DNA from 2 places in the Fructobacillus sp. ChS1-6f1-1-27 genome. Region 1 is predicted to be linked to the other one. Evidence: predicted binding sites of a transcription regulator. Region 1 holds the regulator's gene; the other holds the start of a gene.
What was found. Region 1 encodes LexA, which represses DNA repair genes until DNA is damaged. Its sites were predicted from a motif close to CNAACANNTGTTNG; they were not measured.

Region 1 (15,297 bases):
AAGCCAAGTGTGTCAAAACCAAGGCCTAGGTTGGCCGAAGTGGCAGGAACTGTAATTTTTAGCATGGTGAAATCACAAACTCCTTTACCAACGGGTGGTTAGGCGCTAGTTTTTCCAGCAACAGGTCATGGTTCACCTGGTTAATTGATTTGGTATACAAGACCAGCTGACTATCACTGGCGGTTAAGTCATAGCGGCCTTCATGGTTGATAAGGTCGTTTAGTTCAACGGGTAAGTCGGTCGCAATTTCACTACTATGCTTGCTCTCTAAGATGAAGCAATAGGCTTGTTCTGCTGGTTTGGCCAATTCAATCGTACTGTCTTCAGTTTGAACGTGGCGGTGACTATTTTCAGCAGCAACTAAGATATCTGCTAATACTGCTTGAGCGGTTGGTCGTGCCCCGGCACCAGGACCGTAGTATACCGCTTGGCCAAGGTTATCGCTCGTCACGGCAATGGCATTGTTTTCATTTTGAACTTGGGCTAGTGGTGAGTGGGGTAAGACGACTTGTGGGGCCACTGAAAGCGCAACTTGGTTGTTAGATACTTCTTGAATGTTGAAAAGTAGTTTGATTTGGCCGCCGAGGACTTGGACGGCGTCAATATCTGCCGTTGTCACACCTTTAATTCCATGGACGTCTAAGTCGTTGAGGTTGGCCTTCAGCCCAAAGACCAGTCGGGCTAGAATCATTGCCTTATAAGCCGCATCGTAGCCAGCAACGTCGTTAGTTGGGTCCGCTTCGGCAAAGCCAAGGTCTTGGGCCTGACTCAATGCCTGGTCATAACTAATCCCATTTTCAACCATTTGCGTCAGCATATAGTTGGTCGTACCATTAACGATTCCAGTTAGTGACCGAATGGTGTCTGACCGGTAATACTGGCGGAGGGTGGTCAAGATCGGAATACCCCCAGCAACTGCTGCTTCATAGAGCAGAGGGACTTGGGCCTTTTCGGCTAACTCACTTAGTTTTTCACCAGCAGTGGCAATTAGGTCTTTATTAGCGGTGACCACAGGTTTTTTGCTCAGTAAAGCGGTTTGAATCCATTCTTTGGCCAGACCTGTTCCACCGGCAACCTCCACGACCAAGTCAATTTCAGGGTCTTGGAGGATATCTTTAGGGTCGGTGGTGAGCTTGATGGTATCAGCCAGTTCGGTTCGTTTTTTACCAAGGGTCGAGACGAGCGCGGTTTTGACGGTGAGGTCCAAACCGGTAGTTTCTTTAATCTTTTGCTTTTGTTCGTCTATTAAGGATAATAATCCCGTTCCTACGGTTCCTAAACCGAAAAGGCCAATTTTTGTCATCACATGGTCTCCTTTTAGTGTTTTTTACCAAATAATTCTGGTAATTTCTTATTAACTTTAACATTTTCCTGCATAAAAAGGAACTAGTTTGTTATAATAAGATTAAAATAAAATGAGATTTAAGGAGATTCCCATGCAATACGTTTCAACACGGGGAAAGGCTCCGGCAGTTAGCGCTGCTGAAGCGATTTTACACGGTTTGGCCCCAGATGGTGGGCTGTATGTCCCAGACCAGTGGCCAACTATTAATTTTGACTGGCAGAAGCTTGGAAAAGAAAGTTACCAAGATTTGGCTAGCAAAATTTTTGCAGCCTTTTTGCCAGACTTTACGGCAGAAGAAGTCAGAACCGTTGTCAAAGAAGCGTATGGAAAACAATGGGATGATAACAAAATTGTCCCAGTCAAAGACCAAGGGAACCTGCACTACTTAGAACTTTTCCACGGTCCAACGTTGGCTTTTAAAGATATTGCCTTACAGGCTTTACCACACTTGGTTACAACCGCTGCTAAAAAGGTTGGTTTAAATAAGGAAATCGCTATTTTAACGGCTACATCTGGTGACACCGGAACAGCGGCCATGGCTGGTTTTGCTGACGTTCCTGGCACTCAGATTGCTGTTTTGTACCCAGAAGTTGGTGTCTCAGACATTCAACGTCAACAGATGGTATCAGAGCCAGGTAAGAATGCACATGTGCTCGGATTAAAAGGAAACTTTGATGATGCCCAACGGGCGGTTAAAGCGCTGTTAGGTGATGAACACTTTGCAGATTTCTTAGATGAGCAAAATATTCAAATCTCCTCAGCTAATTCAATCAACATTGGTCGCCTGGTACCGCAGATTGTTTATTACTTCTATGGTTATGGTCATTTAATTGAAACTGGCCAAATTAAGGGCGGTGAAGAAATTGATATTTTGGTGCCAACCGGTAACTTCGGTAATATGTTAGCAGCTTATTATGCGAGTCAAATTGGTCTCCCAGTTCACCGGTTCACCGTTGCTTCAAATGAAAACAACGTTTTGACCGAATTCTTTGAAACAGGTAAGTACGATCGTAACCGTGATTTTAAAGTTACCAACGCGCCAGCAATGGATATTTTGGTTTCTTCTAATTTGGAAAGGTTACTCTACTTTGCTTCTGACCGGGATACCGAAGCGGTGGCTAGTCAAATGGCAGACTTGGCTGAGAAGGGGACTTACCAACTACCGGCTGATACGTTTGCTAAGCTTGGTAAATTTTCAGCAGGTTGGACGGATGAGCAAACGGTCCAAGAGACGGTTAAAACAACTTTTGAAAAAGACGGTTACTTGCTTGATCCACATACCGCTGTCGGTGTTCACCAGTACCAAGATGACGGATATCAGACCCTCTTGGCTGCCACGGCTAGTCCATACAAGTTCCCACAGACCGTCTTGGAAGCCTTGGGTGAGGAAGTTGTCCCTGGTAAAGGTGGCTTGAATGCTTTGGCAGAAAAAACGGGGGTTTTGGAACCTGAACCAGTGAAAACACTCTTTGACCGACCAGTCCGGCATAAACAAGTTATTAAAGCCAGTCAAATTCAATCAGAAATTATGACCGCTTTTCAAAAGTACTGATGTGTTAGTGGTTACACTTGTTTAGAAAATAAAAGAGAATGAAGGAGAATAAATCATGTCAGAAAACCAAACTTATAATGTTGCCGTCTTAGGTGCGACCGGGGCAGTTGGCCGCCGAATTTTGGACCAGTTGGCTCAATCAACAATTCCATTTGGTGAAGTGAAGGCTTTGGCCTCTGCCCGGTCGGCCGGTCAGAAGGTGCCCTTCAATGATGGGGAACTGGTTGTTGAAGAGGCAACGGCGAAATCATTTGAAGGGGTTGATTTGGTATTGGCCTCTGCTGGTGGGGCGACTTCAAAGAAGTTTGCACCAATGGCTGTCAAAGCGGGGGCTGTAGTTGTTGACAATTCATCATTTTGGCGGATGAACGATGAAGTACCTTTGGTTGTGCCAGAAGTTAACTCACAGGCCTTAAAGGACCACCAAGGAATTATTGCTAACCCTAATTGCTCAACGATTCAGTTGGTAGTCGCCTTGAACCCTCTTTACGAAAAGTATGGTTTGGACCAGGTGATTATTTCGACTTACCAAGCCGCTTCTGGTGCTGGTAAGGCGGCCATGGACGAAGTTTTGGCAGAAGCCCAAGCTAAGTTACTTGGTGAAGATATGCATAACTTAGCCCATGTCTTGCCAGTGAAGGGTGATAAGAAACATTACCCATTGGCCTTTAACTTATTGCCACAAATTGACGTCTTCGAAGATGAGGGTTACACCCACGAAGAATACAAGATGATCCATGAAACGAAAAAAATTATCCTGGGTGATAAGGACGCCAAAGACATCAAGGTAACTGGAACGGCTGTTCGAGTACCCGTTATGATTGGTCATGGTGAAAGTGTCTACATTGATACTGGTGATGAAAGTGCAACAGCTGATGATTTGCGAAAGACTCTGGCTGCTGCTGACCAGGTTGTCTTGCAAGATGATCCAAGTACTCAAACCTACCCACAGCCAATTGAAGCTGAAGGACGGCGGGAAACCTTTGTGGGTCGTATCCGTCCGGACTTGGAAAACAAGGGGGCTTTCCACCTCTGGGTTGTTTCAGACAACCTGTTGAAGGGGGCTGCTTGGAATACGGTTGAAATTGCTGAACGGTTGGTTTCAATGGATTTGGTCCAAGTTCCAACTGATTCAACTTTTGCCAAATAAAAAATTAGACAGTAAAAAGGCGTTGCCAGCAGGCAACGCCTTTTTCATTTGTTAATTTAATAAATGGCATCTCGGTAAAGGGAAACAACTTTTCCAAGAATTGAAACAGAATCCAAAATGATGGGTGCCATCGTATCGTTTTCCGGTTGAAGGCGGTAGTGGCCACCTTCTTGGAAGAAGCGCTTAACGGTTGCTTCGTTGTCTTCGTTCATGGCAACAACAATATCACCGTTGTCGGCTGTTTGTTGGCGACGGACAATCACTTTGTCGCCATCTAGAATACCGATGTTGATCATTGACTCACCGCGAACGTTTAACATGAAGAGGTCGCCGTCATATGGAATCAAGTTTTCAGGAATAGGGAAGAACTCGGTTGCTTCTTGCTCAACAGCTAGGATTGGTTGGCCGGCGGTGACAAGGCCCAGGACAGGAATCTTACCAGCGTTTGAAGAAACACCCAAGATTTCAAGTCCTTCGTCGGTTACTTCAATGGCACGGGCCTTGGTTCCAACTCCCTTTTTCTCCAAGTAGCCGTTTTTAATCAAACGGGCCACATGACCATGAATGGTTGATGATGATGACAGGCCAACGGCTTCACCAATTTCGCGAATAGTAGGTGGCAATCCGTTTGAAGATTGGTATTCGTGGATGAACCGTAGTACTTGTATTTGTTTTGAGTCCGAACTTGCCATATGTATGTACTTCCTGCCTCTTAATACTACGTTTATCTTAGCGAAAAATTTCGCTAAAAGCAAACAAATGTTCGTAAGATTTTCTTAAGATAGCTTAAACATTTTTACTTTTAGACGAAATGAGTGCAAATGATTCAAAACTTGGGTTAAAAGAAAGTTAAAAGAAGGCTTTTGTATGCTATAATGTCTTATAGATTTTCGTAACAAAAGGAGACTGCCATGTTGGTATTAGTTGGAATTTTGGCCTTGGTTGTCGGATTGGTTGGAGGGTTCTTTTTGGCCCGCTTTACTATGAAGTCATACTTGGCTAAGAACCCACCCATTTCAGAAGAAATGATGAAGTCAATGATGATGTCGATGGGACAAAAGCCATCACAGAAGAAGTTGAACCAGATGATGAGCCAGATGAAGGCCCAGAGTCAAAAAACACAAAAAAAATAAGCCGGATGGCTTATTTTTTTTGCTTTTTTGGATCAACGTAAACCCAGTCAGGGTTAACTTCTTGATCTAATTGGTCAAAGGCTTGTTGAATTTTTTCGTTATATTCAGCGATTACTTCGTCCGTTAACCGGGCCTTTGGGTCAATTTTGATTGGTTCACCAAAATTAATTGTGGTATTATTGCGTTTAAATAGGTCAGAAAACTTCACTGGTCCCTGGTAAACGGCTGGCACGATTGGCTTCTTTGATAGCTTAGCAATCAAGATTGAACCAGACTTCAACTTTTGTGAATGCCGTGACCCGGTTGGAAACATAATCAATGACCGGTTACCGTTTTTCAGTTCGTTAATTGGGTGCTTTAAGGTTTCCATCCCAACGTTACCACGGTCAACGGGAAAGGCTCCCAATGACACGATTAACTTCCGCAAAGCACGGTTTTTAAATAATTCTTTTTTGGCCATAAAGATAAACTTCTTAGGGTAGGCGGCCATTGCGTACCAAACGGGATCCCACCATGTCCGGTGTGGGCCAACCAAAACGAAGTTATCATCTTTTGGCATCCGGTCTTTGTGCATGTACGTTACTCGGCCATTAATAATGGCGACAAAGGAAACGGTAAAGACGCGGATAAAGCGGTAAAATAACATCTGCTTGTCCTTTCAAATTCACTTAACCTAATAATTTTACTGATAAATCATTTCAAAGGCAAATTCAATGACAGCAATTAACTTACAACCTGGCGAACGACTTGATGGTTTGCCATCACAAAACGTTCAAATTATTCAAAATCCAGATATGTTCGCTTATTCCCTTGACGCCGTTTTACTGGCGTATTTCGCTAAGCCAAAGCAAAAAGGACGAGGGTTGTCGGTTGACCTTGGTGCCGGGACTGGTGCGATTGGCCTTTTTTATGCTAAGAAGGTTACCGGTCAGGTTAAGCTGGTTGAGTTACAAGAAGACTTGGCAAAAATGGCAGAGCGGTCGGTCTTGTTAAACCAACTGGAAGACCGGGTTGCAGTCATTAATAGAGACATGAAAGACGTCTTTTCAGAAATCAAGCCCGGTTCGGTTGATACGGTCTTGTGTAACCCGCCATACTTTGCGACCAATGAGACCACTAAGCAAAATTTAGACCGACACTACCAGCTAGCCAGGCATGAAATTGCGATTGACTTACCTGGTCTAGCTCAGGTTGCCAATAAATTATTGAAAAATAATGGTAAGTTTTACTTAGTCCACCGGCCGGAACGGCTGGCAGACATTATGGCGGCCTTAGCAGCTCGAAAATTAATGGTAAAAAGAATTCAGTTTGTCTATGGCAAAGCTGGTCGTGAGGCGAATATGGTTTTAGTTGAAGCAATTAAGGCTGGTAAAACCGGTGGTGTTCGAATCTTACCACCGATTGTGGCCTATACAAAAGACGACCAATACACTGACCAGGTTCAAGAAATTTTATATGGTAAGCCTTGGACATTATAAATTGACTATTTTATAGAGGAAGATTGTGGCTGATAGCGAAAAAACATATGATTTTTACGTTTTATATACGGCGGATGGGTACTTTTATGGTGGCTTCTCAGATGATGCTAAAAGGCGGTTTAAAACCCACCAGGCGGGTAAGGGGGCTAAGTTCACCCGGGTAAAGTCTCGCCACCCCTTGCAACTGATTTACTATGACACCTTTGATAGTAAACATGATGCCCTTTCTGCTGAGGCCACCTTTAAGCACTTGTCCCGGGTTCAAAAGGAAAAGTTCTTAGTGGACCGGGGGATTGACCCAGCAATTTGGCAGGGTCACCAAGCGGGGCGAAAATAAATTGAATAAAAGGGCTAAAAGTTGCTAGATAGGCTTGCTTTTAGCCTTTTTATCTAGTAAAATATTTCTTGTTGTGAAAGCAACGCAAATACACACGGTAAACGAGAACGTACAGGTGCATGCAAATGTCAGTGCGAACCAAGAATTTACCGGAGGATAAACCTAGGAGGCCAAAATGGCAGTTATTACTATGAAAGAACTCCTTGAAGCAGGAGTTCACTTCGGACACCAAACTCGTCGTTGGGATCCAAAGATGGCACCGTTCATCTTTACGGAACGTAACGGCATTCACATCATTGACTTGCAAAAGACTGTTAAGTTGATTGATGAAGCTTACAACTTTATGCGTAACGCTTCAGCTGATGGCGCTAACATCTTGTTTGTTGGTACTAAGAAGCAAGCTTCAGATGCAATTGCAGAAGAAGCATCACGCGCTGGTCAATTCTACATCAACCACCGTTGGTTGGGTGGAACTTTGACTAACTGGAACACAATCAAGACTCGTGTTAAGCGCTTGAAGGACTTGAAGGCAATGGCCGAAGACGGTACTTTCGAACGTTTGCCTAAGAAGGAAGTTGTCTTGTTGAACAAGCAACGCGAAAAGTTGGAAAAGTTCTTGGGTGGTATCGAAGACATGCAAGACTTACCAGATGTTTTGTTTGTTGTTGATCCTAAGAAGGAAGAAATCGCCGTTAAGGAAGCCAACATGCTCAACATTCCTGTTGTAGCTATGATTGACACGAACGCCAACCCTGATGATGTTGACGTTAAGATTCCTGCAAACGATGATGCTATCCGTGCCATCCGTTTGATCACTGCTAAGATGGCTGATGCTGTTATCGAAGGTCGTCAAGGCCAAGATAACGCTGCTGAAGATGCATTCATCGAAGGCGACGAAAACACTGAATCAATCGAAGAAATCACTGAAATTGTTGAAAAGAACAACTAAGCGATTATTTATCTGATTTGCCGTTCCGGTGGACCTGCTTGGGACGCTGGGCGGCTTTTTATTTGCTAGATTATAAAAGAAAAGCTAAAAGGAGCATTTTCATGGCTGTTACTGCAAAGTTAGTTAAGGAATTACGTGATAAGACATCTGTTGGAATGATGGATGCCAAGAAGGCTTTGGTTGAAGCTGATGGTGACATCGACAAGGCCATCGACTTGTTGCGTGAAAAGGGAATGGCAAAGGCCGCTAAGAAGGGCGACCGTGTTGCTGCTGAAGGAATGACTTATGTTATGACTGAAGGTGACAAGGCTGCCATCATCGAATTGAACTCAGAAACTGATTTCGTTGCTGGTAACAAGGAATTCAACGACTTGTTGGTTGCTGTTACAAAGACAATTTTGGAAAAGCAACCTGCTGATGTTGAAGCAGCCCTTGCTTTGCCTGTTGTTGGTGAAGAAGACCGGACTGTTAACGACAAGATTATCAACGTTTCACAGATTACTGGTGAAAAGATTACTTTGCGTCGTTTCGCAACTGCCGACAAGTCAGCTGACGAAGTCTTCGGCGGTTACTCACACATGGGTGGTTCAATCTCTGCTTTGGCTGTTTTGACTGGTTCAAACGCCGACGCAGCCCGTGACGTTGCCATGCACATCGCAGCCATCGCCCCACAATATGTGTCAGATGCAGAAGTTCCTGCTGATGTTGTTGCCAAGGAAAAGGAAGTTCAGTTGCAATCTGAAGACTTGAACGGTAAGCCTGACAACATCAAGGAAAAGATGGTTGAAGGCCGGATCAAGAAGTTCTTGGCTGACATCACTTTGCTTGACCAAGACTTCGTTAAGAATGGTGACCAAAAGGTTGCTGACTTCGTTGCTGATAACAACATGACGGTTAAGTCATTTGTCCGTTACCAAGTTGGTGAAGGAATCGAAAAGCAAACGACAAACTTGGCAGAAGAAGTTGCTAAGCAAATCAACAACTAATTTTTACTCAAAAGTGTCCAATAAATTGGGCGCTTTTTTTACGGAAATCTTTTGAAATTTGCTATAATGGATAGTAAGAAAAGAGGGGAACCATGACGGATACAAAATACAAACGCGTCTTGATGAAACTATCAGGCGAAGCTCTAGCAGGTGAAAAAGGTCAAGGAATTGACTTGGACACTGTCGCACAAATCGCACAAGAAATTAAGGCTGTTCATGATATGGGCACTGAAATCGCCATCGTTGTTGGTGGGGGTAACTTGTGGCGTGGCGAACCAGCTTCAAAGGTTGGAATGGAACGGTCACGGGCGGACTATACTGGTATGCTTGGGACGACCATGAATGCCTTAGTTTTGCAGGATGCTTTGGAACGTGCCGGTGTTGGTACCCGCGTCCAAACGGCGATTACGATGCAACAAATCGCTGAGCCTTATATCCGTGGTCGGGCAATCCGTCATTTGGAAAAGGGACGAATTGTTATCTTTGCCGCTGGGGTTGGTTCACCATACTTCTCAACAGATACAACAGCAGCTTTGCGTGCTAATGAAATCAATGCTGATGCGATTTTGATGGCTAAAAACGGCGTTGATGGGGTTTATAATGCGGACCCTAAGACAAACCCAGATGCCAAAAAGTTTGAAACTTTGACGCACTTGGATATTATTCAAAAAGGTTTGAAGGTGATGGACTCAACGGCCTCATCACTTTCAATGGAAAATAACATGCCACTGGTTGTCTTCAACTTAAACCAACCCGGTAACATTCAACGGGTGATTAAGGGTGAAGCCATCGGAACCACTGTGACTGGAGAAAAATAATGGCTTTTGATTTAACGAGTACAAAAGAACGGATGCACGGGGCCCAAGATGCCTTGCGCCGTGAATTAGCAGAAATTCGAACTGGTCGGGCAAATCCTCGAATCCTTGACCGAGTAGAGGTGGAATACTACGGAGCAATGGTTCCATTGAACCAGGTTGCCTCAATTTCGGTACCAGAAGCACGGATGCTTTTGATTACACCCTTTGACAAGAATGCTTTGGAAGCGATTGTGACAGCCATTAACATGTCTGACTTGGGCTTGAACCCAGCTTCTGACGGTAACCTTGTCCGCTTGGCTATTCCACAAATGACAGAAGAACGTCGTAAGGAATTGGTTAAAGAAGTGAAGGCTGAAGCTGAAAAGGCAAAGGTTGCTGTTCGTAACGTCCGTCGTGATGCAATGGATGCCATCAAAAAAGATGACGACATGACAGAAGACCAAGTCCATGATGCCGAAGACCAAGTTCAGAAGTTGACGGATGAAAATACCAAGGCGATTGATGACATCGCAGCGGAAAAAGAAGAAGAATTGTTGACGATTTAAAGTTCTTAGTTTAATAATTAATATTTGATAAGCACACTTACTACTATGTGAGTGTGCTTTTTTGTTATTAATTTTTCTTGCTTTTTACTTTCAAAAAAGGGATAATATCTTTAGATTATTCAACACCGTGACCCGGCTTGGAAACCGGCGAGTGCTGAACGTGAAAGTGTCAAAGGGCTTGCCCTTTGGAAATCAGGTGGAACCGCGCGTAAGCGTCCTGGTGTCAGATTCTTGACATTAGGCGTGCTTACGGGCGTTTTTTTGTCAGAAAAGGAGGTTGTGCAATGGCAAAGTTAAAGTATCACTTAGAATCAGAAACAGTCCTAGTGTTAAACGAAGCCGGCCAAGCCGGTGACATACTTGACTTAAAGGATGAACAGCAAGTTGATGTTAGTCAACTGGGTCAGGCTGTTCAAACGGCAATTGAGCAAAAGGTTGCTAAAGCAAAAGATGAGTTTGCTAAGGAACAAGAAAAACTATTAGCAGTGCAACTGGACCAAGAGCGACAAAAGTCTGACTTGGTGGTTGAACAATCCAAAGCTAAGGTTTTGGAAAAAGCCCGGGTTAAAGAAAGTGAACTGGAAAAGCAATTAGCAAGTTTAACGGCTGAATTAAACAGCTTAAAAGACCAGCAGGCTAGTAGTCAAGAATTAGCTTTAGTTAAGCAAAAGGAGACTCTTCAAGCTGATTTTCAAGCCGAAAAAGACCAGCAAGCTGAAAAGAGTCAGCAACTTGAAAGAGACTTGGCGAACTTACAAAACCAGGTTAAAAACCAAGACCGGGACCAAGAATTGGCTTTGGCTAAGGTCAAGTCCGATTATGATGCTCAACTGCAGGCGGCGCAAAAGGAAGTTGAATTTTATAAAGATTTTAAGGCTAAGCAATCAACCAAAGAAATTGGCGAAAGCCTAGAAGTCTATGCCCACCAGGAATTCAATAAAATTCGTCCCTATGCCTTTCCAAATGCTTATTTTGAAAAGGATAACGAGGTGTCGAAGGAGTCGGGCTCAAAGGGCGACTTTATTTTCCGAGACTACCAAGACGATGTTGAGTTTATCTCAATCATGTTTGATATGAAAAATGAAGCTGACCAGACGCAAAGTAAGCATAAAAATGAAGACTTCTTCAAGGAACTGGACAAAGACCGGCGAGAGAAGAAAACGGAGTACGCCGTCTTGGTTTCACTACTTGAATCGGATAATGACTATTACAATACAGGGATTGTTCAGGTCCCAAATTATCCCAAGATGTATGTGATCCGGCCCCAGTTCTTTGTGCATTTCATTGGTTTGCTAAGAAATGCCGCATTAGATTCTTTGGATTATAAGAAGGCATTGGCAGAAGAACGAAACCAAAACATTGATATTACTAACTTTGAGAATAATATCAATGATTTTAAGACCAAGTTTGCTAAGAATTACACCTCTTATTCCAATAATTTTCAAAAGGCAATTGACCAGATTGACCGGGCTATTAGTCAGATGGAAAATGTTAAAAAGTCATTGACGACTTCTGAAAACCAACTCCGCTTGGCTAACAATAAGTTAGATGACCTCTCAGTTAAGCGGTTAACCAAGGGTAATCCCACCATGCAGGGTAAGTTTGCTGCCCTAGATGAACCAGCAGGTCAATCAGGTGATGATTCTTAAGAAAAATTGACCGTGATATTTCAGATTTAAGTAAAGGAAAAAAACTATGTCCAGTGAAAAACTATCAGTACAAGACATTATTTTGACGCTACAGGAGTTTTGGGCCGGGAACGGGGCCAACTTGATGCAGGCATATGATACAGAAGTTGGGGCAGGGACCCAAAGCCCCTATACCTTTTTACGGGCGAATGGCCCAGAACCTTGGAAGGCTGCTTATGTGCAGCCATCACGGCGGCCAGCTGATGGCCGGTATGGCGATAATCCTAACCGCTTGTTCCAGCACCACCAGTTCCAAGTGGTCATGAAGCCATCGCCTGACAATATTCAAGAATTGTATTTGGCATCATTAGAAGCCATGGGAATTAAGCCATTAGAACACGATATCCGCTTTGTCGAAGATAACTGGGAGAACCCTTCAATGGGAGCTGCTGGAATTGGCTGGGAAGTTTGGCTTGATGGGATGGAAGTTACTCAGTTTACTTACTTCCAGCAGGTTGGTGGAATCGAAGTTGATTCCGTGACGGCCGAAATTACCTATGGCTTGGAACGGTTGGCTTCTTATATCCAAGACGTACCAACGGTTTACGACTTGGAGTGGGGCCATGGGGTCTTGTATGGCGACATCTTCAAGGAACCAGAATTCGAACACTCAAAGTATGCCTTTGAAGAATCAAACCAGGAAATGCTCTTAAAGCACTTTGATGACTTTGAAAAAGAAGCCCAACATAACTTGGACCTTGGCTTGGTTCATCCAGCCTATGACTATATTTTGAAGTCTTCACATACTTTTAACTTATTGGATGCCCGTGGAACAGTTTCTGTCACAGAACGAGCTGGCTACTTGCACCGGATTCGGACAATGGCCCGTCAAGTGTCAAAAGTCTTTATCGAAGAACGGGCCAAGCTCGGATTCCCGCTTTTGAAGGATGAAGAACTTCGTGAAAAGTACCTTGGTAAGAATGGTAAGTATGCGAAAAAGGAGGACCAAGACTAATGGCAGACTTTATTTTAGAAATTGGTTTGGAAGAAATGCCAGCCCATTTAGTGACGAGTTCTGAAAAGCAGTTAGTTGACCGGGTCACTGACTTCTTGAAAGACCAGCGCTTGGACTACGGGCAAATCAAGCCCTTCTCAACGCCACGCCGCCTTGCCGTGCAATTAACAGACTTGGCTGACGGGTCACAGGCTGTTGAAGAAGAGAAGCGTGGTCCTTCTGTTGACCGGGCTAAAGACGATAATGGTGACTGGTCAAAGGCCGCTCAGGGATTTGCCCGCGGTCAAAAGACGACTCCAGAAGCCCTGATTGAAAAAGATGGTTACCTCTGGGCTAAGACAGAAATTGCTGGGGTGCCCGCCGGTGAAATTTTGGCTAAGTTGGGAGAAGAAGTGGTTGAAAAGATGACCTTTTCAACCTATATGAAGTGGGGAAACCACCGCTTTTCTTATATTCGACCAATCCGTTGGTTAGTGGCGATGCTTGATAGTCAAGTCGTTGACTTTACCGTTTTGGATGTTAGGACTGGTAACCACACTCGTGGGCACCGTTTCTTATCAACTGAAAACGTTGAAGTTAAGTCAGCAACTAGCTATGAAGCTGACTTGAACCAGGCCTTTGTAGTGGTGGATGCTGACAAGCGAAAGCAAACCATCCAGGCTCAGTTGGAAAAGATTGCTAAGGACCAAAGCTGGCACTTGGACTTGTCGACTGACCATGCCCAGGACTTGCTTGAAGAAGTTAACAACATTGTTGAATGGCCAACTGCCTTTGCTGGTAACTTTGCCGACAAGTACCTTGATTTGCCAAAGGAAGTCTTGATTACGTCAATGCGTGACCACCAACGGTTCTTCTTTGTGACCGATGAAGATGGTCAATTGTTACCACACTTCTTATCTGTTCGAAATGGAAATGAAGACAATCTGGACAATGTCATTGCCGGAAACGAAAAGGTCTTGGTTGCCCGCCTTGAAGATGCCGTTTTCTTCTACCAAGAAGACCAGCAAAAATCAATTAGCGACTACATGGACCGGGTTCAAAAGTTGGTCTTCCATGAAAAGATTGGAACGGTTTACGAACATATGGGCCGTGTCCGTGGTTTGGCCGGTCAGTTAGGACAGGCCTTGGGCTTGTCTTTTGACGAACTATCTGACTTGAACCGGGCAACTGAAATCTACAAGTTTGATTTGATGACTGGTATGGTTGGTGAATTTGACGAGTTACAAGGGGTGATGGGTGAACACTACGCTAAGCTCTTTGGCGAAAACGATGCTGTTGCCCATGCGATTTTGGAACACTACTTGCCAACTTCTGCTACCGGCGAAGTGGCCCAGTCAAAGGTTGGGGCAATTTTGGCGATTGCTGACAAATTAGATTCAATTGTGACCTTCTTTGCCGCGGACTTGATCCCATCGGGTGCCAATGACCCTTATGGACTCCGTCGGGCGGCAACCGGTGTTGTTCGGACATTGGCAGCTCATGATTGGCACTTGAACTTAGCGGATGTTTTGGCTGGGTTTAAGAATCAAAACCAGGCAGTGGCCGATACAGACTTGGCTCAAATCATTTCATTCTTGACGGACCGGGTCCGGAAGTTGGCGGCTGATGATGGCATCCGTTCTGACATTGTTTCAGCTGGAACGGCTGATGTTCACGATGGTGATATGGTCTATGTTTTGGACCGGACTAACGTTTTGGCTAGCCATGCTAAGGACGACAACTTCCGTGATGTGATGGAAGCCTTGTCACGAGTTAGTCGCTTGGCAGCTAAGGAACCAGTTGAGGCAGCCGTAAAGGCCGATCTATTGGCTAATGACCAAGAAAAGGCCTTGTATGAAGCAAGTGCTGATTTGGACTTAGCTAAGTTGGAAGACCAGGGAGCAGAAGCTTTGTACCAGGCTCTGGCTGCCTTGCAAAAACCAATCGCTGACTACTTTGACAACACTTTGGTTAATGATCCAAAGAAGGCGGTCAAGAACAACCGTTACGCTCAATTGACGGCTTTGAATAAATTGATTGCTGGTTTGGGTGATATTGAACAAATCGTTATCAAATAAAGACTATTATAAGCATACTTATATAAAAGGATGGTGAATTGGACTTTACCATCCTTTTTGCTTGAAATCACCTTCGTTTTAATAAAACAGTTTTGTTACGGGGGAAATTCCTGTAAAATAGAGGGTAAGAAATCACTTTAAGAAGTAGGACATTAATGGCAGATTTAACGCTTGAAGAACTAAAAAAACGGCAGAAACACATTCGTAACTTTTCGATTGTGGCCCATATTGACCACGGAAAGTCGACAATTGCCGACCGGATTTTGGAACAAACTGAAACGGTCGCTGAACGCGATATGCAAAA
Region 2 (15,297 bases), on a different contig from region 1:
CGTTTTATGACCAGAAGAAAGGAATTTTTTATGTCAGATAACCGAATTTCTTGGGACCAGTACTTTATTGCGCAGGCCGCCATTCTTTCAACCCGGTCAACTTGTACCAGGCGGCATGTCGGGGCCATCTTAGTCAAAGACCACCGGATTATTGCCTCAGGCTATAATGGGGCCGTCTCTGGAACCGCCCATTGTACAGAAGTTGGCGATTATATTGTCGATGGCCACTGTATCCGAGCAGTCCACGCTGAACAAAACGCTTTAATGCAAGCGGCCTCGATGGGGATTGCCGTTGAAGGGGCCGACCTCTATGTTACTGACGCTCCCTGCGTTTTTTGCACGAAGCTCCTCCTCCAAGCCGGGATTAAAAAGATCAACTTCATGCGTGACTACCGCAACGATGAATTTGCCGAGTCACTCTTACAAGAAAAAAATGTTCCCTTGGTCCAAGTCCCATTTGAAGCTGAAACAGCAACTCAAATCGACTTAAGCCAATTTATTAAAGAGTAAAAAGACCAGGACCCCCTGGTCTTTTTTGCTATACTAATAAAGATAGAATTTTTGAGAAAAGGGGTTTACCATGAGTCAAAACGAACAGACTTACTTAGACATGGCAGCAAAGATTTTAAACGAAGGGCACTTCAAGGAAGACCGGACTGGGACTGGCACTTACTCTTACTTTGGAACCCAAATGCGCTTTGATTTGCAGGAAGGTTTTCCCCTCTTAACTACCAAAAAGGTCTTTTTCAAGTTAATCAAATCAGAACTCCTCTGGTTCTTGCGTGGTGATAACAACATCCGTTTCTTGTTGCAAAACAACAACCACATCTGGGACGAGTGGGCTTTTAAAAGCTGGATTGAATCCGATGAATATACCGGTCCTGACATGACGGACTTCGGTCTTCGGTCTGAAAAAGACCCCGAATTTAAGAAGTTGTACTTAGAACAAAAGGACATTTTCGTCGACCGAATTTTAAACGATGATGACTTTATGGAAAAGTACGGCTACATCGGTGAAGTCTACGGGAAGTTGTGGCGGTCATGGGCTTCAGTCCTACCTGACGGCGATTCAACCGACCAAGTTGGTAACCTTATTAAGCAAATTAAAGAAAACCCCAACTCCCGCCGGTTAATTTTAACCGCCTGGAACGCCGAAACCACACCACAGGCGCCATTGCCATCTTGCCACGTACTGTCACAATACTACGTTAGCGACGGTAAGCTGTCAGCCCAACTTTACCAACGGTCCGGTGACTTTTTCTTAGGCGTGCCTTTTAACATTGCTTCTTACTCCTTGTTGATGCACATGATTGCCGCCCAGACCGGCTTGGAAGTTGGCAACTTTGTCCACACCATCGGTGATACCCACATCTACAAGAACCACGTTGATCAAATCAAAACCCAGCTCGACCGGCCAATGCACCCATTGCCAAGGCTCTGGTTAAACCCAGAAGTGAAGTCAATCTTTGACTACACGATGGATGACATCAAGATTTTAGACTACGAATCAGAACCAGCCATTAAGGCACCGGTTGCGGTCTAAGCGCATTCAAAATTGATTTGAAGAAGGATTCCTTCCAACTTTTTCTTTGTAAAACCAATATTATTCCAAACAAAAAGCAGGACAACATTTAAGATGTTGTCCTGCTTTTTTTGATTCAACCCTTATTTAGCCTTAGCAGCCGCTTTCTCATCGCGGTCCTGGCGGGCCAAATCGCGTTCCATAATCTTTTTCAAATACTTAGCAGTATAAGATTCCGTGTTCTTGGCGACCTTTTCAGGCGTTCCAGTCACAACAATCTTACCGCCACCGGCACCACCTTCAGGACCCAAGTCAATCAGCCAATCGGCTGACTTAATCACGTCCAAGTTGTGTTCAATCACAATCACGGTGTTACCGTTATCAGCTAGTCGGTTCAAAACAGACAGCAAACGTGCAATATCATCGGTGTGCAAACCAGTCGTTGGTTCATCTAAGATATAAACCGTCTTGCCGTTAGTGCGACGGTGCAACTCAGAGGCCAACTTCATCCGCTGGGCTTCCCCACCAGACAAAGTTGTGGCTGACTGGCCAAGTTTGACATAGCCCAAACCAACATCATTGATGGTTTGCAGCCGGCGGGCAATCTTAGGAATTGGGGCAAAGAAGTCCAAGGCTTCCCTGGCCGTCAAATCCAAGACATCGGAAATCGTCTTGCCCTTGTAAGTAACTTCCAAGGTTTCAGAGTTATACCGAGTCCCATTGCAGACCTCACAGGCCACATAAACGTCCGGCAAGAAGTTCATCTCAATCTTGATGACCCCATCACCGCGGCAGTTTTCACAGCGACCACCTTTGGTGTTAAAGGAGAACCGCCCCTTCGAATAACCACGGAGCTTGGCCTCATTAGTTTCAGCAAAGAGCGAGCGGATATCATCAAAGACCCCAGTATAAGTTGCTGGGTTTGACCGTGGTGTCCGACCAATTGGCGACTGGTCGATATCAACGACCTGTTCCACGTTTTCAATCCCTTCGACTGCCCGGTAAGAGCCCGGCTTGTTGGAATTTTTGTTCAACTTTTGCTTCAAAACCCGCTTCAAAATGGTGTTGACCAAGGTTGATTTGCCAGAACCTGAAACCCCGGTTACCGCGACAAACTTTCCAAGTGGGAACTTGGCCGTAATGTTCTTCAAGTTATTTTCTTTGGCTCCACGGATGATAATTTCTTGTCCATTACCCTTCCGGCGGGACTTAGGAACTGGAATATACCGTTCACCTGACAGGTACTTACCAGTCAAGGACTGGTTATTTTTTTCAATTTCTGCAGGCGTCCCGGCTGCCATAATTTGACCACCCAAGGCCCCGGCACCCGGACCAACATCAATCAAATAGTCGGCCGCTTGCATCGTGTCTTCGTCGTGTTCGACCACCACTAGGGTATTACCCAAGTTCCGCATCGACTGCATCGAAGCGAGCAACTTATCGTTGTCGCGTTGGTGCAAACCAATCGAAGGTTCATCCAAGACGTACAAGACCCCAGAGAGGTTCGACCCAATCTGCGTCGCCAGGCGGATCCGCTGTGATTCACCACCTGACAAGGTCGAGGCCGACCGTGATAGTGTCAAATAATCCAAACCAACAGACTGCAAGAAACCAAGTCGGTCACGGATTTCCTTTAAGATTGGCTTGGCAATTTCTTGGTCTTGTTGACCAAACTTTAATTGGTTAAAGAAGGCCAATTCTTCGTCAACCGGCAAATTCGAAATGTCACCAATATTTTGACCACCAACCTTAATTGACAAAGCAGCCGGGTTTAACCGGTAGCCGTGACAAACTGGGCAGGTTAACTGGGTCATATACTGGGCCATTTGATCGCGAGTAAAGTCAGAGTTGGTTTCCTTATACCGACGAGAAATATTGTTCAAGACTCCTTCAAAAACCTGGTCGACATCGCGGACGCCACCAAAGTCATTTTGAAAGTGAAAGTGGAAAGTTTTTTCACCAGAACCAGTCAAAATCATTTCTTGCTGGTCCTTTGGCAAGTCCCTAAATGGGACGTTTTCATCAATACCAAATTGGTCACAGAACTGGGTTAACATTTCTGGATAATAGTTTGATGAAATTGGGTTCCAAGGGGCAATCGCTCCTTGCTTCAAGGTTAATGACCGGTCTGGAACCACCAAGTCAATATCAACTTCTTGGGTCGACCCAATTCCCTGACAAACGGGGCACGCCCCCATTGGTGCGTTAAAGGAGAAAAGCCGTGGTTCTAACCGGCCGACCATAAAGTCCTTCAATTCACCTAAGTAGTGGTCAGAAAAACGAAGGGCGTCCAGCTTTTCTTCCCCTTCACGGGCAACTGGTTCCAAAATAACCAAACCTTGGGCTAACCCAGTCGCTGCTTCAATTGAATCAAAGAGCCGTGACCGTGAGTCCGACCGCATCACAATCCGGTCAACCATCACGTCAATGTCATGGTATTTATTCCGGTCCAAAGCATGGTCTTCGTTGGTATCTAATTCGATAATTTCACCATCAACTCGGGCCCGGAGGTAACCTTGCTTTTGCATGTTAGCAAAGGCCTTTTCATGGGTCCCGCGCTTGTGTTCAATGATTGGTGCAAAAACCTGAAGACGGGTCCCCTCTGGCAAGTTTTTTTGAGCATACTCAACCATTTGGTCAATCGAGTGCAAGATTTTTGTCCCATCCTTAGGGTCATCTGGCTTTCCAACCCGGGCATAGAGCAAACGGAAGTAATCAGCAATTTCCGTCACCGTTCCAACCGTTGACCGCGGATTATTTGACGTGGTCTTTTGGTCAATTGAAATGGCTGGTGACAGCCCATCAATTGAATCCACGTCTGGTTTGTCCATTTGGCCCAAAAATTGGCGGGCGTATGATGACAAAGATTCAACATAGCGTCGCTGCCCTTCGGCATAGAGAGTATCAAAGGCCAAAGAAGACTTCCCAGACCCTGACAAACCAGTCACAACCGTCAGCGCATCCTTGGGGATATCAACGTCAATATTTTTTAAGTTGTGGGCTCGAGCCCCACGAATTTCAATTTTATCTTTTGCCATTGGCTCCTCTTTTATTTTCCAAACAAAACTAGCTAATTTGCCACAAAGCCAACGAATCGTCGACCTCTAGGCCATTAAACGAACCGTTTTAGCGGCCAGCCTGTTTCTTCAATTTCATAATATTATCACGGACCTTGGCGGCGGTTTCAAAGTCAAGTCCCTTGGCCGCAGCACGCATCTGGTTGGCCAAGTTTTCCAAGATATCCGTCTGGTCTGACTTTGGCAAGTCAGCAAAGTCAACTGCCGTCAAATCAACCGTTTCAGCCTCTTCGGCGGCCTTTGAAGCCCGGATTAAGTCCCGGACTTCCTTCTTAATCGTCTTAGGGGTAATGCCGTGCTCTTTGTTATAAGCCATCTGAATCTCACGACGGCGGGCAGTCTCATCGATTGCTTCTTGCATCGCCTTGGTGATCTTATCGGCATACATAATCACGTGTCCATTTTGGTTTCGAGCGGCCCGACCAATCGTTTGAATCAACGACCGAGGGTTCCGCAAGAATCCTTCCTTATCGGCATCCAAAATCGCAACCAAAGAAGTCTCAGGAACATCAATTCCTTCCCGCAACAGGTTAATTCCGACCAAGACGTCATACTTACCTAAACGCAGGTCGCGGATAATTGCGGTTCGCTCCAAAGTTTTAATATCAGAGTGCAAATAAGCAACCTTGATGCCGACATCCTTTAGGTAATCGGTCAAGTCTTCTGACATCCGTTTGGTCAAAGTGGTGATGAAGACCCGTTCATCCTTTTCTACCCGCTTATTAATTTCACCAACCAGGTCATCAATCTGGCCCATCACTGGCCGAACTTCAATTTCAGGGTCTAGCAAGCCAGTTGGACGGATAATTTGTTCAACAACATCCTTTTTAGGAACCCGTTCTAATTCATAGTCACCAGGCGTGGCCGACATATAAACAATCTGGTGAACATGGTCTTCAAACTCTGGCAACCGAAGTGGCCGGTTATCCAAGGCAGATGGCAGACGGAAGCCATAGTCAACCAGCGTCTGTTTCCGGGCTCGGTCACCGTTATACATTCCACGAACTTGTGGCATCGTCACATGACTTTCATCAACAACAATCAAAAAGTCATCGGGGAAGAAGTCGAGCAGCGTAAAGGGTGCTTCACCCTCTTTACGGCCGTCCATCCAACGGGAATAGTTTTCAATACCGGAAGTAAAGCCCATTTCGTTGAGCATTGCCAGATCGTATTCAGTCCGCTGCTTCAATCGCTGGGCCTCCAGCAACTTACCTTCGCTTTCAAACTTCTTAACTTGCTCTTCCATTTCACCACGGATACCGTCTAAAGCCGTTTGCATCCGGTCATCATCGGTCATAAAGTGCTTAGCTGGGAAGATGGCAACATAGTCACGCTCGGAAACGATTTGGCCCGTTAAGGCGTTAATTTGGCGAATTCGGTCAATTTCATCACCAAAAAACTCAACCCGCATGGCAAATTCATCTTGCGATGCCGGGAAAATTTCAATTACATCACCACGGACGCGGAAAGTCCCACGCTGGAAGTCAATATCGTTGCGAGTAAACTGGACGTCAATTAAGTCGTGCATCAACTGGTTCCGGCCATACTCGTTACCAACCCGCAAAGAAATTACGTGGTCTTGGTACTGGTGGGGGTCACCCAAACCAAAGATAGAAGAAACAGAAGCAACAACGATTGTATCGTTGCGTTCAAATAGTGACGAAGTCGCTGAGTTTCGCAACTGGTCAATTTCATCGTTAATCGATGAATCCTTTTCAATAAAGGTATCAGACGAAGGCACATAGGCTTCCGGCTGGTAGTAATCATAGTATGAAACGAAGTATTCGACCGCGTTATTGGGGAAGAATTCCTTTAATTCAGAGTAAAGCTGGCCGGCCAAAGTCTTATTGTGGGACAAGACCAAGGTTGGCTTATTATTTTGGGCAATCACATTCGAAATCGTAAATGTCTTTCCAGTCCCGGTGGCCCCGAGCAAGACCTGCTCCTTTTCACCATTTTTTAGGCCGGTGACAAGTTTATTAATCGCATTGGGTTGATCACCAGTCGGTTGGTACTTCGAAACAACCTCGAAGGTCTTATCCTTATTTGGTGTCATGTAAACATCCTCCTTGACTGGCACAAATCATTTATTTCTATTATAACAAAAATCGAACACATGTTCTATTTGCTAACATGGTCCGATTTTCATTTGTTATTTACTTTAATTCTGGGGCGTCAGTGACGTAATCACTAACCGTTGAGTGGCCACCGTTCAACGCCAAGATTGAAGTTGGGTTGGACTTTTGAGCCTTCTTCAAGGCAGCCAAGGCGATGCTCTTTTGGTAATTGTAAGAACTCTTGTCAATCTTGTGATAGTTCAAGCGGTCCTTATCAAAGCGGAGCAAGTCACCCGTAATCACCTTATCAGAGTAAGTCAACGAGTTATTAACGTAGTTTTGTATCCGGGCGGCAAAGGCCTTCAAGGCTGGGTTACCATCCATTGAAACTTCCTTACCGGTACTGGTGTTATAGTACTTATTCTTATACTTGGTATAAGTTGATGTGACCCAGTCACCATCACGGAAGGCAACGACTTGTGGGTTTTGGGTTGATAGCAAATCATGGCCGAAGAGGGTCATACCATCAGTTGAAACCCCTAACAAGTTCAACAAGGTTGGCATCATGTCAATTTCACCACCATAAGTGTGGTTAACACCACCAGCCAAGTTGGTAGCGTGAATCATAAATGGCACCTTTTGGAACTGAGCCAAGTCATAGTTCGTTACGGTACTCTTACCAAGCAACTTGGCAATTGCAGCCTTATGGTTTTCAGAAATACCATAGTGGTCCCCGTACAAGACGAAGACAGAGTTATCATACAAGCCTGACTTCTTCATGTAGTTCATCAACTCACCAAAGGCTTGGTCCAAGTAATGGGCAGTTTGTACGTAACCATCGACAGTACTGTCACCTGTGTTGGTTGATGGGAAGGAAATGTTTTGCTTATCCAAGTCATATGGATAGTGGTTTGTCACCGTAATCAACTTGGCATAGAACGGCTGTGGTAACTGTTCAAGGTACTGGGCAGTATCTTGCAAGAAAATCTTATCCTTCATCCCATAACCAACGTTATAACTAGCCTTGTCGGCATCCTTAAAGTAATTCTTCGAGAAGAAGTAGTCATAACCAAAGGACTTATAAGCGTTATTTCGGTTCCAGAAAGTTGGCACATCACCGTGGAAGGCGGCAGAAGTATAACCCTGCTGGCCCAAAATAGCAGCCATTGATTCAAAGGTGTTGCTAGTACCATACTTGGTCATCGCAGAACCAGTTGACAAACCGTACAATGAGTTTTCCTGCATCATTTCGGCATCAGAGGTCTTTCCTTGACCAACTTCGTTGTAGAAGTTGTCAAATGAAAGCGTATTTTGGTCATGGTAGAAGGCGTTCAAGTTTGGCGTTACTTCTTGTCCATCAACCTTATAATCAATCAAGAACTGTTGGAAGGACTCCAAGTGAATGACAATCACGTTCTTGCCCTTTTCAGTTCCAGTATAAGAAGCATTCACCGGGATCTTATTTTCATTGATAAAGTCTTGAACCTTCGTCAAATCAGAAGCCTTGGCTTCCTTTCGTGAATCCGACTGGTTCTTTGTTTGCCAGGCATTATACGCCGCATATTCATTAAGTCCTAAGTACTTAACAATATAGTTATTATCAAATGAACGAGTCAACAAGCCAGACCGGTCAACAGAGGCAACCCCGAAGTCAACTAACATCAAGGCAATTCCCAAGAAAGTGGTCAAAATCGCATAGCGCTTTTGGATGCCCTTTTTATCAATTGGCCAGAACTTGAAAATCAAGACGACTGCCAAAACAATCAAGTCGAGGTATACTAAGAAATCGGTTGGGCGGATAATCGCCACAATTGACTTGCCCAGGTTATTGCCAGTTGATGACCCAGAACCAAGGATTCCCATCGACAAGAAGTCGGAAAATTCCCGGTAGTACAAAATGTTAGCAAAGAGCCAAATCGTTTGAATTAAGTTCATCACCCAGGCCAAAACATAAGCCCAGCGGCCACGGAAATACAGGGCAATTCCTAGCAAAATAATTGCCGTTGGAATTGGGTTTAAGACCAACAAGAATTGTTGGATAGGGCCTTCAGCCCCAAGGGAAAAGTTAAAGAGATAGTTAACGTAGGTCTTTAACCAAACTAAGACCAAATTTAAAACAAAAAAGCCAGTAATCCCAGTCCATGAAGACCGGTTCAACTTAATTTGTTTCCAAAGGTTTTTCGGGTTTAAAGCGTCTTTTAGACGAGCTAACATAATGAGTTCCTCACAAAAAAATTAAAAAGTTAGCTGAACATCGCGCAACAAGTCGTAAATTTCGATTGCCACTAAGTCGATGTCATCAAACTGGTACTGCTTTTCTAGCCGGTGTTCTTCAATCGTCCAGACCTGGTTTTCCTGGTCGTAAGTAACTTTCAAGACCTCAACCCCAAAGGAGTCAAACCGTCGGACTTGGAACCGTTGGTCACTCGCCTTTTTCATGGCATCCAGCCGGTTTAAAATCGATTGTAAGGTACTTGGATTGTCGAAATCAGCCATTTCATCCTACCTTTGGATTCTTCTTGTCCGGAATAATATAAGCAATAATTCCGGCAAATAAGCAAAAGTAATAGGTAATCAACCGCCAAATTAAAATCACAAGGATCAAGGTCGCGGACTTCTTAACAAAGGGCGTGAACAACAATTGGAATGATAACTCAGCACCACCAACCCCACCAGGAATTGGGAAGAGCGAAATCACCATCACAATCATGATGTTCATGGTTAAAATCAGCCAAGGGTTGGTTGACCCATAACCAAAAGCCCGAATCACGAAGTAAGGCACGATGTACAAAGCCATCAACTGTAGGGCCGTATAAACGGTCGCAACCGATAATGACTTAGCAGACCGTGCTACCCGCCGTGATTCTTCGTGAAAGTTATTGACCTTTGCTTCAATTCCGGCGACAAGCCGCTCGACACGAGCAGGCTGCCAAAACTTACTTGCTAATTTAGCACTCCAGTCAACGAATTTCAAGCTTAGTGCCGGCCAAAACATCACTAGCAAGAGGCCGAAGATGACCGTAGCGTGAATTAAAATTGCAAAGGGAATAAAGGTGGCAAAGGCCGAGGCCACGTGCTGGTAGATAAAGGACTCAGCCGAAATGTAGCCAACAATAAAGAACAAGACGACCACAATTTGATAGACCAAAAACTTCATCAAAGTCACCGATAAAGCCCGACCAGTTTCAATTTTACCACGAGTTAAGGCGTAAAGTTGGGCTGGTTGCCCACCAGAGGCAAAGGGGGTTAGCCCTGTCCCCAATTGGTTTAACAATGGCACTCGGATCAAGGTCCCCCACGTAGTGATTTTCCGATCTTCTTCACTCAGCAAGGCTCGCGTAGCAAAGGCCTCTAAAATTAAAGAGAGGACCATCATCAAAAAGGCTGCTAGCAAGAACCGCCAGTCCAAAACCTTTAAGGCGTGTTTCAGCTGGGTCCCCTTGCCCGCTAATTCTTTTGTTAAATAATAGACTGTCAGTCCCGTTAGTAAAACAACTAAGAGAGCTGACAGCTGGTTTCTTCTCGATTTCATCAAGCTTTCCTTAGGACTCTGAACCAGACCACGCCGGCTTTTTAGCACCAGACTGACCAAAGTCAGAGATGGTGCTATTATTTAAAACCGCTTGGTAAACTTCATAAAGAGTCTCACCGACCTTATACAGGTCACGTTCTTTTGCGACTTCAAAGCCAGCCGCCGTTAAATCAGGCTTTTGCTTGGCCAAGATAGCTTGCATTTGCAAGTCGAAGTCTTCAAGGTCGGATGCCAAATAAGCTGTTTCTCCGTCCTTTAACCAAGAATTATACACCGGAATGTCTCGAAGTAAAATATTTTGGTGAGAAGCCAAGGCTTCTAAGACGACAATCCCTTCGGTTTCTTCATATGAAGGATAAAGGAATAAGTCTGCCCCAGCGAAGGCTCCCAGGATAACATCCCCATCAATATAGCCAGGGAAAATCAGATTTTTAGGATGGTCCCCGAAGACCACTTGCCGGACCTTTTTTGGCAAAATTTTAGGGTTCGTATGGCCGAACCAGATAAAAGTAATTTCTGGGTGGCGGTGGGCCAATTCAATAAAGTCAAAGATGCCCTTGCGCTCGAAGAAGAGCCCCACGGAAATAACCACCTTTTGGCCCTCTTGGATGTCAAAGTAATCCTTAAAGGCCTGGACCTTGCTTTCATCACGTTCATACTTGGTCAAGCGAATGCCATTTGACACCGGGTAGATTGGCTGTGTTAAGCCGTATCCTTCCAACAGCGACTTAGAATAAGGGGTTGGCGTAAACAAAGCGTCAGCTTGGCTATACAAGGCCACCAAGTACTTCTTATAAAAGGGCGCAATTAAGTTGGAAGCAAAAAAAGAGTTCCGGAAGTCTTCATAGGTCGAATGGGCGTGGTAAATCACCTTCTTGCCCATCTTGTGGGCCTTTTTGACCATATACATCGACTTTACCCCGTAGGTGTTAATATGCAAAACATCATAGTCCTGACACTTTGGGTCAGTTGTGACAGTCACATCGTCGATTGGTGCCAAGGCCTCGCTTTGCAAGCGCAGCGCCCGGCCAATCCCAGACTTGGCAATCAAGTTTTGATTTTCAAAGTAAAGTAGGACCTTCAAGTTAATTTCTCCTAAAGGGGTTGCGCAAGAAGCGCTTCAAGTAACCAACTTCCTCATCGTTTAGCTGGTCAGAATCATCCCCATCATCGTCATGGTGGTAATCTTCAATCACCTGGTCATAAAAGGTCATGACCCGGTTGGCAAAGGTAGTCGCATCAACGTTTTTAACCGCTGCTTGACGGGTGTCATCCTCTGCTTGTGTTTGTTCATGTTGTAAGTAATAAATCGTGGCAGCCAAAAAGCCATCATAGTCATCGACTAAAGTCCCGATCGCCTGACTCGTTACCAAGTCATCCAAGTACGGTGAATGGATGGCGACAAAGGGGGTATCGGCGGCCAAAGACTCAATAAAAGTCAAGCCCTGCGTTTCCGTATCAGATGAAGAAACAAAGACGTTGGCCATCCGGTAGTAGTCGGCAACCTCATCGTGGTTAACCATTCCGGTAAAGATAATCGATTCTTGGAGTTCAAGGTCTTCAACCTGTTCTTCCAAGGACTTCTTGGCCGGTCCATCACCAGCAATAATTAAGCGGGCATCTGGAATGGTTTGCAAGAGTTCTGAAAAGCCAGAAATCGTCATCGTTACGTTCTTTTCAAAGGCCAACCGGCCCAGTGACAAGACGACCGGTTGGTCATCTTTCAAGCCTAATTTAGCCCGTAAGTTTTGGTGGTCCGTTGACTTTTTAATGGCAATTCCCGTTGGGATAATTGGCATTGGCAAATCAACCCCATAACTAACCAAGCTTTCGTGGACACTTTCAGACGGCGCAATCACCCCGTCCATCCCTTTTAAATAAGACTTCATCAAGTGTGAAATTGCCCCGGGCTTGAGCAACATGCCCCGGGCCACATAGTGGGTATAGTCCTCGTATTGCGTATGGTAAGTGTGAATAATTGGCAGTTTTAACCGCCGGGCCACGTACTTCCCCATCAATCCCAGTGAAAACTCCGTTTGGGTATGGATAATGTCTAATTCTAATTCCTTGGCAATTTCAACCGCCCGAATCAAGCCCCGGAAAGTCAGCCGCCGGTCTTTAAAGCCAAAGTAAGGCATTGAAGAAAAACGGTAAATCCGTTCTTCATGGGCATCTTTGGCGACCTTGGGATCAGTGGTCGTAAAAATATAGACCAAGTGGCCTTGGTCTTCTAACGCATTTTTTAAAGTTTGAATTGAAGTTGCGACTCCAGATACTTGGGGAAAGTAAGTATCGGTGAATATGCCAATTTTCATGGGAATCTCCAAAGTCTCTTAAACGAAAATTATAGTACTACTAGTATAACATTTTCTTGGTTTTGCTTCCATTTTCAAGCACAAACAGCCGAACTATTTGATAGTCGGCTGTTTGTGCTTTTTAGCTTATTCAAAAACCATTTGGTTATTATACAATTCGGCATAAAAGCCATCTTGGTCCAACAATTCATGGTGCGACCCGCGTTCAATCACTTGCCCATCCTTCAAAACCACAATCTGGTCAGCAGACAAGATGGTCTTCAAACGGTGGGCAATCACAAATGAAGTCCGGCCGGCCATCACATTTTCCATTGCTTCTTGAATTTTAGCTTCCGTCACTGTATCAACGTTGGAGGTAGCTTCATCCAAAATCAACAAGTCCGGATCTGTCAAAATAGTCCGGGCAATTGAAAGCAATTGCTTCTGACCACTTGAGAAGAGGTCCTTTTCCGGGGTGATCTTTGTATCATACTGGTCAGGCAAAGACATGATAAAGTCATGAATTCGGGCCTGCTTAGCCGCAGCCACAACTTCTTCTAAGCTTGCTTCTGGCTTACCATAGCGGATGTTATCCAAAATGGACTTTGAAAAGACCACTGATTCCTGCAAAACAATCCCGACCCGGTCACGTAGTGACTGGAGGTCAAAGTCTTGGAGTTTAGTCCCATCATAGGTAATTTCACCAGCTGATAGGTCGTAGAACCGGTTCAACAAGTTCATCACCGTTGTCTTTCCAGACCCGGTTGGGCCAACCAAGGCCACCATTTGCCCCTTTTGAACATCAATTGAAACATCCTTTAAGATTGGCCGGTCGGGTTGGTAGGCAAAGTCGACATGGGACAGTTTTACCCCTTTTTGTAAAGGACTAGTCTGCTTAACACCCTGGTTAACTTCATCAGCTTCTGCCTCGACCTGACGAATCCGGTGGGCACCGGTCATGGCTAACTGCAAGGAATTGTAAATCGTCGTGATTTGCGTGATTGGTTGGAAGTATTGCTGTGAGTAGTTAACAAAGACAACAATCAAGCCAAGACCGGTCGCCCGGTCCATCCCATTATGCAAAACTAACCAGGAGCCAAAGAAGATCACAACGGCTAGGTTCAGCAAGGAGAATCCTTGCATTAACTGCCGGAGCAAGCCACCATAGAATTGACCTTTTTGACTGGCAACTTGAACTTTTTCGTTAAAGGGCTTCATGCCGTCAATTGACTTAGCCTGCTGCCCCTCAGACAGCAAAACCGTTTGTCCAGCCAACTGCTCATTAATATAACCGTTCAAGTCAGAAGTTGCTTGTTGCTGGCGGTTGATTTGCTTGCGGGCATAGCGGGTAATCGAAAGGGCCAGGATAATCGCAACCGGGCTCAGGGCCACAGTCACCCAGGCCATCGTCGCTGATTTGGCAAACATCATCCAGATAATGCCGACAAAAAGCATCACCTGTGAAATCACCTGGAAAACGGCCTGGTTCATCGCATTAAAAATGTTATCCAAGTCAGAAGTAAAGAGTGATAATACCTTACCATCCTGGTGACTGTCAAAGTACTTAACAGGCATTCTTTGCAACTTGCCAAAGAGACCCCGGCGCATTGATCCAACAGAATCTGAAGAAATCCGAGCCGTGAGCAAGCTTGAAATCAAAATCGCAATTTCAGTCAAAACATAAAACATCACCATCCCAAAGACGGCCATGTAAAAGTCGTGCAAGGATGCATGAGCGCCCGGTGTAAAGTAAGCCTTCAAGTACCGGCTCAAATCCGTAACGGCATCTCCCATATAAAGCGGGGCCTTGATTTGCGTATAGGTACTAACAAAGGCAAAGGTGAGGGCAATGATTAAGCCACGCCAATAAGTTTTTAAGTGGTCAAAAAAGTAACCAATTGCTTCGCCAAACTTAGACATCAGCTACCTCCTTTTCTGCTTGACTCTGGAAAATTTCTTGGTAGGTCGCAGAAGTTCTTAAGAGCTCTTCGTGCGAACCAAAGCCAGCCATCTGACCATCTTCTAAGACTAAAATCTTATCGGCATGGACAATCGAGGCAATCTTTTCAGCGATAATAACCTTGGTTGTCTGGGCAAAGCCGTCCGCCAACACTTCTTGGACTAGGCGCTCTGACCGGGCGTCCAAGGCTGAGGTAGCATCGTCTAAGATCAAAATCTTAGGCCGCTTAACCAAAGCCCGGGCCAAAGACAGCCGTTGCTTTTGTCCACCAGACAAGTTCGATGATCGCTCTGAAATTTCATGGTCAAAGCCGTCATCATATTTGTCAACGAATTCACTGGCTTGAGCTTGGGCCAAGGCCGTTTTGAGTTCTGCTTCGGTTGCATCCGGCCGACCCATTGCTAAGTTTTCCCGGATTGTTCCGGTAAACAGAACTGGCTTTTGCAAGACCACTGCTAGGTTATCGTGTAAGGTCGTTTGGTTTAAATCTTGGAGGTCTTGACCATCAAAGGCCACCGTTCCTTCACTGGGGTTATACAAACGAGACAAAAGCATGGCCAAGGTTGACTTTCCCGAACCGGTCGAGCCGACCACCCCTAAGGTTTGGCCAGCAGCCAAGTCGAAGGTCAAGTCTTTCAAGACCTCCTTCTCATCGTTTGGGTATTGGAAAGATAAGTCTTGGACTGAAATGGCTCCCGCCAAGGCAGCACCCTGACCTGTCGCCTGACTTTGGTAGTCAATCGTATCAGGTTCAGCCATCACGGCACTAATTCGCTTTAAGGAAACCAGTCCACGCGAGGCCATGTTTGAAACCATCCCCATCATGATCAAGGCAAAAAGGAGTTGGTTCAGGTA

Region 2: the regulator LexA is predicted to act here: its motif matches at 6,709-6,722, upstream of uvrB (excinuclease ABC subunit UvrB).

What each region holds. Positions count from the first base shown of each region.
Region 1 is NZ_JCAOER010000007.1:59,489-74,785, reverse strand. It holds gene thrB (homoserine kinase) at 1-65, opposite strand, end outside; gene AC5162_RS04755 (homoserine dehydrogenase) at 59-1,303, opposite strand; gene thrC (threonine synthase) at 1,437-2,897, shown strand; gene AC5162_RS04745 (aspartate-semialdehyde dehydrogenase) at 2,953-4,047, shown strand; gene lexA (transcriptional repressor LexA) at 4,104-4,739, opposite strand; gene AC5162_RS04735 (YneF family protein) at 4,959-5,180, shown strand; gene AC5162_RS04730 (lysophospholipid acyltransferase family protein) at 5,191-5,826, opposite strand; gene AC5162_RS04725 (tRNA1(Val) (adenine(37)-N6)-methyltransferase) at 5,894-6,658, shown strand; gene AC5162_RS04720 (GIY-YIG nuclease family protein) at 6,684-6,995, shown strand; gene rpsB (30S ribosomal protein S2) at 7,171-7,944, shown strand; gene tsf (translation elongation factor Ts) at 8,046-8,930, shown strand; gene pyrH (UMP kinase) at 9,023-9,748, shown strand; gene frr (ribosome recycling factor) at 9,748-10,293, shown strand; gene AC5162_RS04695 (DUF2130 domain-containing protein) at 10,578-11,942, shown strand; gene glyQ (glycine--tRNA ligase subunit alpha) at 11,989-12,936, shown strand; gene glyS (glycine--tRNA ligase subunit beta) at 12,936-14,993, shown strand; gene lepA (translation elongation factor 4) at 15,149-15,297, shown strand, end outside.
Region 2 is NZ_JCAOER010000010.1:9,673-24,969, forward strand. It holds gene AC5162_RS05320 (deoxycytidylate deaminase) at 31-510, shown strand; gene AC5162_RS05325 (thymidylate synthase) at 581-1,543, shown strand; gene uvrA (excinuclease ABC subunit UvrA) at 1,666-4,560, opposite strand; gene uvrB (excinuclease ABC subunit UvrB) at 4,649-6,655, opposite strand; gene AC5162_RS05340 (LTA synthase family protein) at 6,756-8,870, opposite strand; gene AC5162_RS05345 (YkuJ family protein) at 8,892-9,152, opposite strand; gene AC5162_RS05350 (lysylphosphatidylglycerol synthase transmembrane domain-containing protein) at 9,154-10,188, opposite strand; gene AC5162_RS05355 (LTA glycolipid anchor biosynthesis glycosyltransferase, IagA/BgsA family) at 10,199-11,272, opposite strand; gene AC5162_RS05360 (glycosyltransferase family 4 protein) at 11,274-12,503, opposite strand; gene AC5162_RS05365 (ABC transporter ATP-binding protein) at 12,630-14,402, opposite strand; gene AC5162_RS05370 (ABC transporter ATP-binding protein) at 14,395-15,297, opposite strand, start outside.